Regions from separate parts of the Desulfosarcina ovata subsp. ovata genome, predicted to be linked through region 3. Evidence: riboswitches for the same ligand, from Rfam matches in the RefSeq annotation. Region 3 holds a riboswitch; each other region holds the start of a gene.
The links. A riboswitch is a leader RNA that binds a small molecule or an ion and turns the genes downstream of it on or off. The one in region 3 is predicted to bind cobalamin.
Positions count from the first base shown of each region.

Region 1: linked by a shared signal. The riboswitch ahead of GN112_RS14100 (carboxypeptidase-like regulatory domain-containing protein) and the one ahead of GN112_RS05205 (ABC transporter substrate-binding protein) in region 3 are both predicted to bind cobalamin.
Region 2: linked by a shared signal. The riboswitch ahead of GN112_RS12520 (phosphomethylpyrimidine synthase ThiC) and the one ahead of GN112_RS05205 (ABC transporter substrate-binding protein) in region 3 are both predicted to bind cobalamin.

Region 1 is NZ_AP021879.1:3,180,110-3,185,347, forward strand. Features, by position in the region: gene GN112_RS14085 (helix-turn-helix transcriptional regulator) at 1-230, opposite strand, end outside; gene GN112_RS14090 (DUF2889 domain-containing protein) at 492-1,046, opposite strand; gene GN112_RS14095 (radical SAM/SPASM domain-containing protein) at 1,080-2,252, opposite strand; cobalamin riboswitch at 2,504-2,711, shown strand; gene GN112_RS14100 (carboxypeptidase-like regulatory domain-containing protein) at 2,825-3,862, shown strand; gene GN112_RS14105 (4Fe-4S binding protein) at 3,859-4,827, shown strand; gene GN112_RS14110 (TonB-dependent receptor) at 4,824-5,238, shown strand, end outside.
Region 2 is NZ_AP021879.1:2,797,457-2,802,694, reverse strand. Features, by position in the region: gene GN112_RS12525 (TonB-dependent receptor plug domain-containing protein) at 1-879, opposite strand, end outside; cobalamin riboswitch at 1,583-1,782, shown strand; gene GN112_RS12520 (phosphomethylpyrimidine synthase ThiC) at 1,893-2,126, shown strand; gene cobT (nicotinate-nucleotide--dimethylbenzimidazole phosphoribosyltransferase) at 2,145-3,209, shown strand; gene GN112_RS12510 (hypothetical protein) at 3,315-3,653, shown strand; gene GN112_RS12505 (sigma-54-dependent Fis family transcriptional regulator) at 3,860-5,238, shown strand, end outside.
Region 3 is NZ_AP021879.1:1,172,109-1,177,346, reverse strand. Features, by position in the region: gene GN112_RS05225 (hypothetical protein) at 1-67, shown strand, start outside; gene GN112_RS05220 (hypothetical protein) at 69-464, opposite strand; gene GN112_RS05215 (ABC transporter ATP-binding protein) at 538-1,320, opposite strand; gene GN112_RS05210 (FecCD family ABC transporter permease) at 1,317-2,324, opposite strand; gene GN112_RS05205 (ABC transporter substrate-binding protein) at 2,321-3,313, opposite strand; cobalamin riboswitch at 3,414-3,621, opposite strand; gene GN112_RS05200 (HD domain-containing phosphohydrolase) at 3,970-5,238, opposite strand, start outside.

The DNA of each region.
Region 1 (5,238 bases), 2.0 Mb from region 3:
CCGGCACTGTCACAAATCTCCAGATAATTGACGTTCAGCGTATCCGGCCGGATGCCGATGCGATTCTCCTCGGCAAAGGCTTTCCAGGCCCGATTCGTCTCAAGGATGAATCCGTTCTCATCAAGGATGGCCACATGGGCGGACAGGGAATCGAGTATGATTCGGGCCAGTCGACTCTCTCCCGTGGTCACTCCTGGTGAACGTTGTCCGTGAATCGCTTTTCTCGCCATGCGCCTCCTTGGAATCAGAACGCGTTTTGCCTCCCGGCCACTACGCACCCCAGGGCAATCGCATGTATCTTGATTTCTTTTTTCGCGGTCATGGACCGCTCCTACAGTTTCCTGTAAATGCGCCAATTTACAGCTTTTGCTGCAGGAGCTGACCTTGCCTGCGACAATGGTTCCCGATAGTTGGGTTACATGCGATTGCTCTGCTACGCACCCGGTCTGCTTTTGCATAACCCGGCCAATGCCGGCAGCCGTCGGACCGAGTTATGATTCGACTTCGTCATCGATCCACTCCCGGGCCCGGTCCCCCCCCTCGCGCCAGGCATAACAATTGTTTTTCAACCCGCGCGACATCATCTTGAAGGTATCATAATCGATGGGGTTGCTGATCCTGTAACTCCAGGCGCCTTGAAAGGCGGCCGGTGCCATGGCCGTCAGCAGCTCATGCAGGTGGGTACATCCGCCTTTGCGCGGCACCAGTTTCCTGATCCGGGCCATAAATCCGCCGGCAATGCACATCCCTTTAAGCGGGGTAAGCGTATGCAGGGTGTCGATGCAATCCGGGTGGGGAAATTCGGGCATTTCCACCTCGACATCCTTGATGACCATCTCCGGCACCGTGAGCTCCAATCGGACAATCATGTGGTGAACAGTGTAGGGCGGGCGAATTTCTCCGGAAGGGTGGTGAGAGTCGAGGAAGCGACGATCCTGCAGCGCACCTTCAACAATGATGGTGTCGCCGGAAGCCCCCTCGTAAATAACGGTATCGATGCTGCGGTTGTGCACAACTTTCTGTCGGGATTTATCGAATACGATCATGCTCGTCTCCGTGCGGTTTGTTTTGTCGCCCCTTCAGGGCGACATGGAAAGGATCGAATGGGTTTCGCTATCGCCTTCAGGATACTGCTTTTGGGCGGCGTTATCGCAATTCCATCGCCAAATGGTTCGATACAGCCGGCAGACCAGCATCCGCTCGTTTTGGCGGTTATAGTGGATCCGGCTGGGACAATCCCCCGGACAGATTGCTTCAAGCGCACAACCGGCACAGGCCGTCTGCCGGGGCTTTGTTTCGTGCAGGGCGGCAAGCCGCGGGTACTGCGGCTGCCAGACGGTACCTGCGGCGAATCGTGCGTCCCCCATGGTCTGCCCGCAGGGATAAACGTCCCCTCCGGGATCGACGGCCATACTTTCGCCGACGCACGCGTGGCAAAAAACAGGCCTTTTGCGCCGCGCCCGAAGCAGTTCCTGTTCCCGCAGCCGAATGGGAATTCGCCGACGCTGGTTGACGGCAGTCAACGCCGCCAGCATGCTGTGGATCCCGGTTTCCAACACCTGCGGATCGGCGGGCATGGCGACGCCGCCTTGACCGGCGCGGCCTTTGCCGACCAAGAGATCCAGGCCGACACCCCGGACGCAACCAAACCCCGCCAGGGTCAACACCAAACGGTCCAGGGTTGCGGCGCTGGCCTGGGTGACCACGGTGGTGACCCGGAAAGGAATGCCGGCACCTTCCAACTGCTGTAACCCGCGCAAGGTCTCGGCAGCCATCCCACGCTGCTGCTGGTGGATCGCAGGCGGGCCGTCCAGGCTGACCCCGATTTGAAAATTATATGTTTTGAACAGCGTCAGCAAATCCGGCGTAAGGCACGTGGCATTGGTTTGAATTCCCAGGCTGCGGCATCGGCCGGTCTTCCGTGCCAGAATGGCAGCCTTTTCGATGGACAACGGAACCAGGGTAGGCTCGCCACCGGTAAGCTGAAGATGAAATGGTTTCTGGGATGACGCCTGGCCGATGGCCTGCCGCATCACGGCTTCAGGCATGTCCGTTTCGCTATTTCCGTCACCGTTGTAGCAATAGGCACAACGCAGGTTACAGCGGTGGGTCAATGCAAGAATAAGATAACGGATGGCCATGATAAACAATGAAAGTATACTGATTGGTGTTGGCTGGTATGCATAGCCGGAGAAAGGCAGGTTGTCAACACCGGCGTGATGGTTCTTCACGGTGTTTTTTTCTAACGGCATAAGCACTCATTCACTTTCAAACGCGCTGTGCTATCGTTGGCGTAATCAACATTATCACCAGTGTGCCTGAAAAATTGGAAGCCACAGCCAAGGTCGGTTATGGCAGTAACGAAACGATCCGCCATAGCCTCGCGTTGGGCAAGCGTTTCACGGACAATTCCCTTGACAATTCCCAAAAGTCTCGAATACAAAGTAGTGTTTTAAATTTTTGACAGGCAATCAACGCTTGGCTGCCTCATAGCATTCGCAATGCAAAAAAAATAATCAAGGGCGTCCATCAGGACTTAATAGGGAATCCCGTGCAAATCGGGAGTGGACCCGCCGCTGTAACATCCATGTTTTCAGCCCATGCTGGGAACAACGCTGTTGGCCAAGACGCCACTGTTCGATTTTTCTCGAGCGGGAAGGCGGCCAATAGCCGGGTGAAACCAGAAGACCTGCCTTTGATCGATCGGTAAAACCCAACGTGGAGGATGGTGTTTTACTTACCCTACAGTTGTTCGGTTCGGGATAAAAAACGGTATCCCCGCGCTTTAACAGGCGCGGGGATTTTTTTTTGGGAGAACGAGAATATGAAAACACTCAGCGCGATCGTATTGGCCGTGGCCGTTTTTATGGGTGCCCCTGACATCAGCTTTGCCGACAGCACCGTGCCCGTCGCTTACTGGAAACTGTTGGATGAGGAGCGCTACATCCATCGCTTCGATCTGGAGCGTTTCGGCTGGCGGACAATTCGGAACATTCGCCGGCAGAACATGGATGCCGGCAAGAAGACCAAGTTTCTGACGCTTAATGCCCTGCCCCCTTCAGGCAATATCGGCGACATGCGAAAACTCGATGGGCAGTACCTGGTGCAGGCCAGTATCCTGGTACGCGATCCCAACGGGGATATCTCCCAGATCCCCGCCATGACCGCAGAAAAAGACAGCATAGGCCTTCCCGAAGACAACATGCTCATGGGGCGGTATCTGCTCGGCGCCCGAATTCCCTTAGGAGAGCACGATGTGGACGCCGACGGCATCAGCGAGTCCGTCTTTCTGTGCGCCAAGCATCTGGTCGTTCATCGTAGACATGGCGGACGGATGGGACACGCCTCAGTGGTCTTTTTCGATGATGGCGGGAAGATGCCCCTCGAAATCGGCCCGGCCATCAACACGGCCAAATCAAAATTCGGAGGCGGCATGCAGATTCCCCACGAGACGTATGAAATGATGGTCAAATACCAGGGTCGCCCCCTGCCTGGAGCAGCCGTCACGGTAACCACCGAAGGCAGCCAATGGGAAAAGACCTTCATCACCGACAAGGCCGGCAAATTCGCAATCATGCCCACCGATGACCGTTTTTCCCGGCGTGAATGGCAAAACTACCTTTACACGGCCACTCATCTCGATCGCCAAACGCACACTTACTATGTCGCCACCCTGCCCACGGTTGTCTATAGGAACCAACCCGAATGGCGCTCCAAGGCCATGGGGTTCGCCTTCTGGTCCATCATCGGCACCGGTGTCACCCTACTGATGGTGGCCGGCCTGACCCGCCGACGCCGGCGCCGGGACCGTCAGGCGCTGATCGTCTTCGAAAATCACAGAATTCAAAGGGATCTGCCATGAAGATATCCACCCTGCGATGGACCATCCTGACCGCCGCCTTTGTCATCCTGCTTTTCGGCGCCTATGGTGGGTTGTACTTTGGTTATTTCCTGCCGACTTTCTCCTGCTGCTGGGTGCGCGCCCGGGCCGGCACCTGCTTCATGCTGACCCTGCAACGGACGCTGGGCATGTTCACCTGGGAAAGTATGTTCATTCTACTCAAGCAGTTTATTTTCTTCTCGCTTCTGGTGATTCTCCTCGGCCGGGCATGGTGCGGTTGGCTTTGCCCGCTGGGTTTTGTTCAGGACCTGCTCGACCGTCTGAGGCAAGCCGTGGGCTTGGGGTATGTCCGCTTTTCGGAGAAGCTGCGCGGCGGTCTGGCGTGGATCAAGTGGGCCTTTCTCGCGGTTGCCGTTCTCCTGCCCATATGGGTCGCCTTTCCGGTGATGTGCCCGGCCGTGGCCCTGGGGCTGCAAATACCCTTCTGCCAGCTTTGCCCTGGCAAGTACATCCTGCCCTTATGCGTGGGCAACCCCGACCGGATATCGGTCAATTATGAGAATGGCACCCATGTGGTAATGTCCATCTTGGGGTTGACTTTTTCGATGGTCGCCCTGCTCGGGGCACTGATCAAGCGCCGCTTCTGGTGCGGCTTTTGCCCCCTGGGCCTGATTCTGGGGTGGTACCGCAAAATCAGTTTCATCAAACTCAAGAAAAATGACGCCGCCTGCACCCGCTGCGAAATCTGCTACAACGTCTGTCCCTCGGAAATCACGGAAGTTTTTCGCTCCCAGGGGAAAACGGATGTCACCACGGCCGAGTGCATGCTGTGCCTGAAATGCGTCGAAAACTGCCCCGAGGAAGGCGCGCTGAAAGCCACCTACCTGGGCAAGACTATTTACCGGTCCTCACCCGGCAAATTTTTTATCAAACGCGGCGTTAATTTGACACCCACTGAATCTGAAGGAGGTATGGGAAACAAATGAGACATGGGAAATGGTGTATTCTGCTCAAACTGGTAATATCGGCGGTAATGCTCAATGCGGTGAGTGTCTTTACCTGTCTGGCGGAGGATGGGCAAACCACGGTACAACAACTCGAAGAAATGGTGGTCCATGGCAGCGACATCAACCCCGGCATTTCAATGCAGCCTGGCAAGACAACCATCGAACTTGACGAATTCTCGGTCATCGGAGACACCGACAATGTAATGGATGTGTTGAAAACCCAGGCGGTGGTCGATTTTAGAGGCGAAAACGATCTCGACCCCGGGGTTGACAGCATTTATTTACGCGGCTTTGAGAGCTATCGCTTCGTGACGGCGTTGGATGGGGTGACCATTCAGCGTACCGGCGGCAACGGCGGCAGCAATCTCGTCGACTACGCCACGCTACCGC
Region 2 (5,238 bases), 1.6 Mb from region 3:
CACCAGGCCTGACCAGTCCATTCGGTCTCCCCGATGGGTCAGCCCGATGCGATACTGATCCATTTGCAGATCGTCATAAAAATACTCACGCCCCTTACCCATTTCATGTTGATAGTAAAGCGCGCTTAACGACAGATTGGTGTGATCACCCAAAGTATAGGTCATTTTGCCCAGCCCTTTGCCGACCTCCCGGTAGCGCCTCAGGGTATAGTCTTCAATTCCCTCGGGATCCACCATGTAGAAACCGTCGCTTTCTTCGTAACCACCAGACAACAGATACCCGAAACGGGATATGCTTTGGGAGTGAAAAGCCGTACCGCCATAGGTATCTTCCGATCCCGCGGTAAATTTCAGACTGGTTTCCTGTTTCTCCGCTGGCTTTTTGGTAATGATGTGGACGACGCCACCCAAAGCCTCCGATCCATAGGCGGCGGATGTCGGTCCACGTACGATTTCGATTCGCGCGATACTTTCTTTGGGAATCAGGCCCCAGGCCACCCATGCAATCGAATTGCTGAAATTGTCATTGAGTGGAACGCCATCAAGCAACATAAGCGTGCGGTTACGGCCGACCCCTCTAAATGAGAAATGACTGGACACGCCACCGGTCTGTTGCCCATAATGACTAAAGTTCTGGAATCCAACGGTGTACCTAAGGATATCTTCGAGTCTTTCAAATGGCGATGCCATGATTTCCTCTTCCGAAACCACGGTAACGCTCTGGGGCGCATCAAAAACAGAAGTTTCCGAACGTGTGGCTGAGATTACTACTTCGTCGAGCTTGTAGTAATCGGGCGGCTCATCAGCACAGAGCCCATTGACGGGATTGATAATCTGGGCAATCATCCCAATCCATATATAAAATATCCCACGCTTCATCTGACGCCTCCTTATCTACTTCATTATGAATATGTGATTATGAAATTTCAGCACTCGTTCACTGGTTAGACATTGCTATAGAAAATAAAAAACCACGAAGCTGTTTCTCCAATAGAGGATAACAGACCTTCGTGGTGCTTTATCTTCGGTTATTTTGAATGTCCTGCCCTACAAGGCAGGATATTTGATTCGCTTCGGCTGATTTTTTTTAAAGTTATGGTGTGCAGCTTCGGCTGCGAGTTAGGGAAACTTTTTTATCTAGTTTTTGCTCATAAGTCAAGGTGTTCTTAGTATCGCGAGTAAATAGGCTTAACGTATAAAAATAATAGGTTGTCTCTATAATAAGACGTTTATAATATGACTGCTCCCCAAAAAAGGCCCCAATCTCGAACAATGTTCCCAATATCCAATCCGGCGTGACTGTTATTTCCGTATACACCTTAGGCGATTTCTGTCAAAGAATATACCCGCCTGCTTGTCTTTTCATCCGTCTTCTACGTTGGGCTTTTCCACACATAGCCCCACTATGCGTAAAAAAGCCCGCCTTGAAGACGAATGAAAATCCTGCGCATCCTGGTATATTCTTTTCCGCCAATCGTCTTAATAAGGGCAGGTCGGAATTTGTGATATCGGAGATAGGCCAGGGCAGATAGCCAAGAATTCCATTGACAGCCGCCGATCGTTCATTTACATGCTATGCCAGAATTAGATGATGCTTTGCGGTGCCTTTTGTTGAGGATAATAGGGAACCCGGTGTGATTCCGGGACGAACCCGTCGCTGTGAACGGGGACGAAAGCTGCCATGACCACTGTATCGTGTGGACCTGATCGAAACGATGCGGGAAGGGGCGGCCGGTAGGACGATCCGTGAGTCAGAAGACCTGCCGTGAAACAATGTGTCCTGGTGGTGACGGCAAAACCCCAGACGGAAATTTCCAATTTCGGTCCGGGGTTTTTTTAATTGGGCGAGCCCCGCTTTGCGCCCGGTTCCGAGCACAGGAAGGGAACTCACCATGAAGACACAGATTGAACTGGCCGGGGAAGGCATCCTCAGCAAGCAGATGCAGACGGTGGCTGCCGACGAGAACATCGACGCGGAAACCATTCGCCAGCGTGTGGCCGAGGGCCAGATCGTCATCCCCAACAATCCCTATCGAAAAATGCAGAAGGTGGTCGGCATTGGCCGGGGCCTGCGTACCAAGGTCAATGCCTCGCCCTGCCCACCGAGAAGGAATTCTATCGGTTGATTGCCGAAGGAGGAACCCATGAATCTGATTGAGAAAAGTATTGCCACCATCAAACCGCTGAATGAAACCGTCTATGCCCAGGCCCGGCAGCGGCTGGCCGACCAGGCCCGGCCGGCGGGAAGCCTGGGTATGCTTGAGGATGTCTCGGCACGGCTGGCGGCTATTTTCGGGACGCTGGACGTGCATCTGCCCCATAAGGTGATCATCACCTGCGCCGGAGACCACGGCGTGACCGAGGAGGGGGTGAGCCTGTTTCCCCAGGAGGTAACGCCCCAGATGGTGTTCAATTTCGTCAACGACGGGGCGTCCATTAACGTCCTCGGCAAGCATGCCGGGGCGCGGGTGATCGCCGCCGACCTGGGGGTTAATTACGACTTCGACCCGCAGCTGCCCATTTTCCACAAAAAGGTGTCCAAAGGCACGGCCAACTTCGCCCGCGTGCCGGCCATGACCCGCGAGCAGGCCGAACAGAGTGTGTCCGCCGGTATCGAGATCGTGAACGAACTGATGGCCGAGGGGCCGCTGGACATGCTCGGCACCGGCGATATGGGCATCGGCAACACCACGCCGTCGTCGGCCGTCATCGCGGCTTTTTCGGGAATTCCCGTGGAAAAACTCACCGGGCGGGGTACCGGCATTGACGATACCGCCCTGGCCAACAAGATCCGCGTGATCGAAAAGGCCCTGGACCTGCACCGGCCGGACCCCACTGACCCCTTGGACGTACTGGCCAAGGTGGGCGGGTTCGAAATTGGCGGCCTGGCCGGCTTGGTCATCGGTGCGGCCGCAGCGGGAATTCCCGTGGTCTGCGACGGCTTGATCGCCACGGCCGGTGCGCTGATTGCCTGCGAACTGGCCCCGGCGGCCAAGGCGTATCTTTTTGCCAGCCACCGCAGCGTCGAGGTGGGCCATGCCTTCATGCATGAACGCCTGGGCGTCGAACCCCTGATAGACCTCAGGTTTCGTCTGGGGGAGGGGACCGGTGCGGCCGTGGCCATGGAATTGCTCGATGCGTCGACGCGGGTGCTCTGCGATATCAAGACATTTGAAGAGGTGGCCATCGCGGATGCACAAAAACCATAGTCAACAATCGCTATCGAAATCGATTTCGATAGCGATCCCGATTTCGATTTTGGTTCTGAAACAAGATGGATCGGTAGTCGTAGCCAGCTCTCCCGGCGGTTTCTGGTGCCCGGCGAAGTGGACTACATAGGCGATTTTATTCTCTACCGCGGTTACATGAAGGTCGGCTGGTCCGGCCTGACATCGGCGGTGGCATGGCCGGACCGCCCCCCTGAACCCGGATCGCTGGCTATCCACAGCGACTATGCGACGCGTAATTTTCACTATGTGTGCGCCATAATGAGAATACTGATAATCCAGTGTCCCACTTCCCATCTGTGGGCCGGTGAGAAGGTCTACCCGCTGGGACTGGCGCGGCTCAGCGCCCTGGTCCCTGCGGATGCCGCAAAACAATGCCTGAACATGAATCTTTATCCCAATCCGTGGCCGATCCTAAGCACATAGGACAAGAACTACAGATATACTGAGCCATATTCTAGCCAACTGGAATCTGGCGAGGTACAGGTTGCCCCCACGATCATTGCCACGAAAGTCGAGAGTCCACCTAATTTCTTGACGGTATCACACTGCAGCGGTTATAGGCATTTTGTATATTTTTTTTCGAGATGGGGCATTCATCGCCGCCATTGCCAGCCTGCAGGTGACAAGGAATGACAAAAGATTTGAACAAAGATAAAAAGGATTATACCGAAGTTATTGAAAGGCAGTTTAGAGAGCTGAACAGTCTTGCCGAGATGAATAAGAAGATCCATTCGACCATGAAAATGGAACGGCTTCTCCAGATTATGGTGGAACTGGCGGTCATCGGCGTCAACTTCGAGAGGGGGCTGATCTATCTTCTGGAAGATAATTTTCTCCGTTGCGTTGCATCCCTTGACCGCATTAAAAAGGAGAAAGGCTTTACCGTTAAAAATCTGAAGGGCTTTAAAATGGACGAGACGGCAGTTGAAGTATTGGTCGTCCAGTCCGGAAGATCGATTTATGTGAGCGATGCCTGGACAGATAAACGGGTAAGCCGGAAACGTTTGAAAATCACTGACTCAAAGGAGTATTGCGCTGTTCCACTGAAAGGCCGTTCTGGAGTTCTGGGCGTGTTGACAGCAGATAAGGTTTATAGCCGAAAACCAATTATGCCTGAAGAAATCAAGACCCTTGAACTGTTTGCCGGCCATATCAGCCTTGCCATTGAAAATGCCGCACTTTTTGAGGAAAAGGAGCGTTTTACCTCCTTGCTTGAAAAGAAAATATCTGAAAGAACGCTGGAACTCGCCCAAACCAATGAGCAGTTACAGCTAAAAATGAAAGAGTTGTCCACTCTTTTTGAGATTTCCGGCAGCCTGAACAAGAATATTGGTGTGAATGAGGTCCTTGAGCTTACCCTTTCCCTGGTTAAGGGATTGGGTCATCCGGTCTGTGCTGTCCACTTGTGGGAGGGCGAAAGGTTTGGGAAGGCATTTCAGATCGGGCTGGATGATGCATATATGCAAACAGAATTTCCAATACTGGAAAAGGAAATTAAAAAAACAGGATTACAAAAATCGGGGGCATTCCTGCTAAATGACAAGCCGACTCAGGTAATTGTTCCTTTGCGATCAAAAGACAGATTGCTTGGAATTCTGGTGGTCTTCATCTCAAAAGGACATGTTTTCGGAAAGGAGCAGGAAGAGTTTTTTTCCGCGTTTGGCTTGCAGGCCTCCATGGCCCTTAAAAATGCCCTGGCTTTTCAGGAGATCCTTGATCAAAATAGCCGAATGGAGAATTTGTCCCGAAAGCTTGAACAGGAGAATATCTCCCTTAGGGAAAAAATGAAGGCGGAGCGGGAGAAGAAGTTCGTGATCGGGAAAAGCCCTGCCATGAAAAAAGTAATGGCGCTTGTGCAGAGCGTTTCTTCAACAAATACAAGCGTCATTATTTATGGTGAAACCGGCACCGGAAAAGAATTGATAGCCAATACGATCCATGAGATCAGTACCCGCAAGCTGAAACCCTTGATTAAGGTAAATTGTGCCGCCATTCCTGAGGAATTGCT
Region 3 (5,238 bases):
TTTTGAACTCAGTGGGTCCCAACGGCAGCGGGAAAAGCACCATTGCGAAAATTATTCTGGGTGTTGAATTACAAATAAGTCGAAGCCACCGTTTTAAATTCTTTTACGATATAGTAGTTAAAGAGGGTTTGGTTGGATTGACGATAAAAGTCGATCAATATTTCTCTCTGTTCATCCGTAAAAAGATCAAATCCATCTTCTTTGGCTTTAGGGAAATTCTCCTGTAGAAAATTCCGCAACAGCGATCTTTCTTTCTGATTCAAAATCGTATTCCCAAATCTTGTAAGTTCAAGACCTTTTTTTGATAGACTGGGATTTGAAACAGGCAATTTACCTTCATAGACGATGGGAGCCCCCATTATATTCAATAACCTGGTTACGACCTCATTCGGGTTATTATGCAGGGCTTCAAATGGTAGAACATACAAATTATCTCTTCCGAAGTTATTTTTGTAAACATCCAATATCCGCGGCCAACGAAATGCACGGGTATCAATCGTAGAAATAAATTCTTGAAATATAGAATGCTTGCCCTTACTACGATTTCACCAAGTTTACCCTCGGCCAGGAACCGCATGGACTGCCATCTACTTTCAGGTGGCAGTCATAGGCCCGGCAAAGAATCTTCTCATCGATCACCTGGGCGGGTGTCCCGCAGGCGGCGATATGGCCTTTGACCAGCAGCAAGATGCGATCGGCATACATGGCCGCCAGATTGATATCGTGGGAGATCATTAGCACTGTGGTGCCGCGTTTTGTTTTCAGGTCGGCCAGAAGCCCCATGACGCGTACCTGATGGGCCAGATCCAGGGCTGCCGTGGGTTCGTCCAGCAGGATCAGTTCCGGCTGCTGACAGATGGCCCGGGCGATCTGGGCGCGCTGCCGTTCGCCGCCGGAGAGGTGTCTGACCGGACGCTCCGCTAAGTGAGAAAGACCGACGAATTCGATGGCCTGCCTGGCGATGTCAAGATCGGCCTGGCCTTCGATCCCCAGCACGCCCAGATAGGGGGCCCGCCCCATGAGGACCAGTTCCCTCACGGTGAACGGGCAGTCATCGTCGCTGGTTTGGGCCACATAGGCCAGTTGGCGCGACAGCTGCCCCCGTTTGATCTGTGCCAGGGGGCGATCGCCCATGAGAATTTCTCCGTTGGATGGAGATTGCAGGCCGGCCAGGGTCTTGAGCAGGGTCGTTTTCCCCGACCCATTGGGACCGATGACCACAAAGAACGCGCTCCGTTCAACCGCAAAGGTCAGATCCTGCAGTACGGGGATGCCTGAATAGGCGTAGCACAATCCATGGATGTCGATTGCCGGACTCATTGTCTGGATCGCCTCAGGAGAATGATAAACAGCGGAGCACCGATCATGGCCGTGATTACTCCGCCGGGCATCTCTCCTTGGGCGGGCAGGACGCGGGCCAGCAAATCACACACCACCATGTATGCGCCGCCGCCCAAGATGCAGCCGGGTGCCAGGACCCGGTGGTCAGGGCCGACAATCAGCCGCAACAGGTGGGGAATCACCAGGCCGACGAAACCGATCAGGCCGCATTGGCTGACCGTGACGCTGACCATCAGCGAAGTGGTGATCAGCAGCACCAGGGTTACCCGTTTTACGGCAACCCCCATGGAGGTGGCCATGTCGCCGCCCAGCAGCAGCAGGTTCATGCGGTTGGAATGCATGAAGATGATAATGAAACAGGGCAGCAACACCGCCGCCAGCATGGCCACATGCTGGATCTGCGAGGCGGACAGGTCACCCATGAGCCAGAAGATAATGTTATGCAGACGGGCGTCCTGGGTGATCGAGAGCAGAAACATAATTACTGCGGAGCAAAAGGCATTGACCATGACACCGGAGAGCAGCAGGGAATCTTTGACGATAATGGCCCGGCCCGATGAAATCAGGATAATCAGCAGCAAGGTCGCCAGACTGCCGAGAAATGCCATGATTCCGACACCGGGAATGCGGGACAACCCCAGGATGATACCGACGATGGCGCCGATCGCCGCACCCCCCGAAATGCCCAGAATGTAGGGCTCGGCCAGCGGGTTTTTCAGAAGGGCCTGGAAGACGAGGCCGCCCAGGGAGAGTGCGGCCCCCACCAGGGCCGCCAAAAGGACCCGGGGCAGACGGATCCGCCAGATGATGGCCGACTGCATGGTATCCCCATTTCCCTGAAAAAGAGACGACCAGACGGCTTTCAGGCCGCTGCCCGACGAACCCATGGAAATCCCGGCCAGCATGGCGCCCAGGAGAAAAAGGAGCAGAAGCATACAGACCATGGCAATCTTCAGCGGCAGGGAGACGGGTCGGCGGATCATGGCTGCGGCTTCCGGGGGGCGGCTTTGAAAACGTCCGGGTGGATCAGACGGGCCAGCTGTTCCAGGCCCTCCACCAGTCGCGGGGTGGGCCGGTCGAGAACATTGGAATCCACGATGTAGATTCGGTCGTTCATGACGGCCGGTATTGCCTGCCATTGCTGCCAGTCCCGTTTGACCTGTTCGAAAACCGCCTGCCGTGCCATGGAAGTGATGACCATGATCTCCGGCCGCAGGCCGATGACCTCTTCTTTGGAGAAACGGGGGTAGGGGACCGGCCCCTGGGCGAGGTTGACTCCGCCGGCCATGGTGATCAGTTCATGAATGAAGGTGTTGGTTCCCGCCGAGACAATCGGGGCGATGCCGATCTGGAAAAAGACGCCGGGTCGCCGATCGGACGTGGCCACCTGTTGCTGTACCCGATCAATGCGCTGCCTCATTCCGGTGACGATTTGCGTGGCCCGCGGGTGCACATCCAGCACGCGGCCCAGTTCCGACAGGGTTTCCATGACCGATGGCAGATCCCGTGGGTCCACGGCGTAAACCGGAATGCCGATGGATTCGAGTTTGTTGACCACTGAAACGGGATTGCCGTCTTTGATGGCAATACACAGGTCGGGGTCAAGGGCGACAATTCTCTCCACGTCCAGGTGAACATAGGAGCCGACTTTGGGCAGGGTCGCGGCTGCCGCTGGAAAGTCGCTGAACTGGGTTACCCCCACCAGTCGTCCGGACAGATCGAGGGCGAAGAGAATCTCGGTGATACTGGGCGCCAGCGAGACAATCCGCCGGGGGTGATCCGGCAACCGGACCTGGCGCCCCAGTCGGTCGGCCACGGTTCCGGCGGCCGACCAGGACGTCAGCAGCGCCGTCAGCAGCAGTGCACTCAATACGCATTGGCCGAACCGGATCAGCCGTCTATAGTGCTGGAGAGTGGGCCTGCGTGGCCGGTCGGGCGTGTCGGGATGTCGGGGAATGCACGGGTTTGTCATGGATCGTCTCAGATAAAAAAAGCCCCACCTCCGAAACGGAATCAAGGCGGGGCAAGATCTGTCTGCCACTCGGTTGAATCCGCCTTGACCGCGAAGGCGCATTGAATTCCATCATCCGTCAAGGTTTCCTGACTCGTGGATCGTCCTACCGGCCGCCTCTTCCCGCCTGACCGGATCAGGCAGTGAGCTGTTGCGGCTTTCGTCCCCACTCACAGTGGCGGGTCCGCAGCGGATTTGCACCGCTTTCCCTCTGAAAGCGCCCTCCGGGTGGATCCGCCCGAGGGGCAACTGGATGAATCATTTTGTTGTCGCGCTAATAAACCCAATCGCCGGATTGATGTCAATGGGTTTTCCGTGTTTTTCGATTGAGTCGGTCTGATCGTAAAATCGAGATTGTAAAATGGAAATATTATGACCTACATTCTTGATTTCGTGAAGACGCTGCTGGAGGATTTCAAGAAAATCCTTCAGCCCGATGCCGCTTCCATATCGGAAAAGGAATTTGCTAAGATGGCGTGACCACCCTGATGTGTGGCTACACCCTCGAGGATATCGCCAAAAACATCGTGGCCGTCATGCCCGATGCCGACTTGAGCCAGGGCATGCCATCACTGTTGACTTCCTTATTGGAGGAGGGCTTATGCGGGGTTGCCTTACTATGGCGCCCCTTGCGAGAGGTACTGCCGAATATCCACCGCATCGATCTGGTGCGGATCCATGAACCGCTGGGCATAGGTCCGGTAAATCCCTTCCGTCAAAAACAGGTCGAACAGGTCGGCGTCAATGTGCTGCTCGTCACGCATCCGCCGCATGATGCCAAGGGCCTGGCTCAGCGTTTTGGGCTCTTTGTAGGGCCGGTCCGTAGCGGTCAGTGCCTCGAAAATATCGGCAATGGCCATGATCCGTGCGGGAATCGAAATCTGCTCTTTTTTCAGCCCCCGCGGATAGCCCGTACCGATCATGGTTTCGTGGTGCGCACCGGCGTAATCGGCAACATTGGCCAGATAGTCGGGGAAGGGCAGACGATCCAGCATGCGGATGGTTTCGATAATGTGGGCCTGGATTTTGAACCGATCTTCGGTGGTAAGGGTTCCCCTGGGGATGCTCAGGTTGTAGAGTTCTCCCAGATTGGTCTCGTTGGCGGGAATTTGCATGACGATTCCCATGGTTTCTTTTTCCTGAGTGTTCGGCAGGGGCCTGGGGATGACATGCTCCGGCTTGTCGGCCAGAATGGGCTCAATGGCCGGCAATCCGGCGGCCGGATGGCGGCGTTTCAGGGCGCTTTCCTTTTGGGAAATGCCGATGCGGTCGTCCAGGTGACGCACCCACGTTTGTGCGCCAATCTGCTGCAAACGCGCAATGTCTTCGTCGGCCATGGATTCGCCACCCATGTTGCAGTCGGCGACAAAGGCGAAATCCTCCATGATCTGCCGGCGGCTTGCCTGCAGCTGTTCTTCAATCTCCGCTTTATTGCCGTTGCCGGCCAGACGCTGCCGGTAGCTGGTAATTTCCGCATCGCGCAGAAGCACCTCGAAACGCATACGGATTTCATGGATGCGGTTGCAGATGGTTTCCAGTTTGGTGGCCTTATCGACGATGTATTCGGGGGTGGTGACCTTGCCACAATCGTGCAGCCAGGCCGCCACGCGAAATTCCCGCCACTGATCCTGCGTCTGCATGCGAAAATCGGCAAACGGACCGGTTGGGGTCTGGTGCGCCGCCCTGGCCAGCATCTCGGCTACTTCGGGTACCCGTGCACAGTGGTTGCCGGTATAAGGCGATTTTGCATCAATGGCGCCGGCAATCATCTGGATGAAGGCATCGAACAGGGCACGTTGTTCTTCCATCAGATGCTTGTTGTGCAGGGCCACGGCGGCCTGGGCCGTCAGGGCCTCGACGAATCCGACGATCTCCTTGTCAAAGGG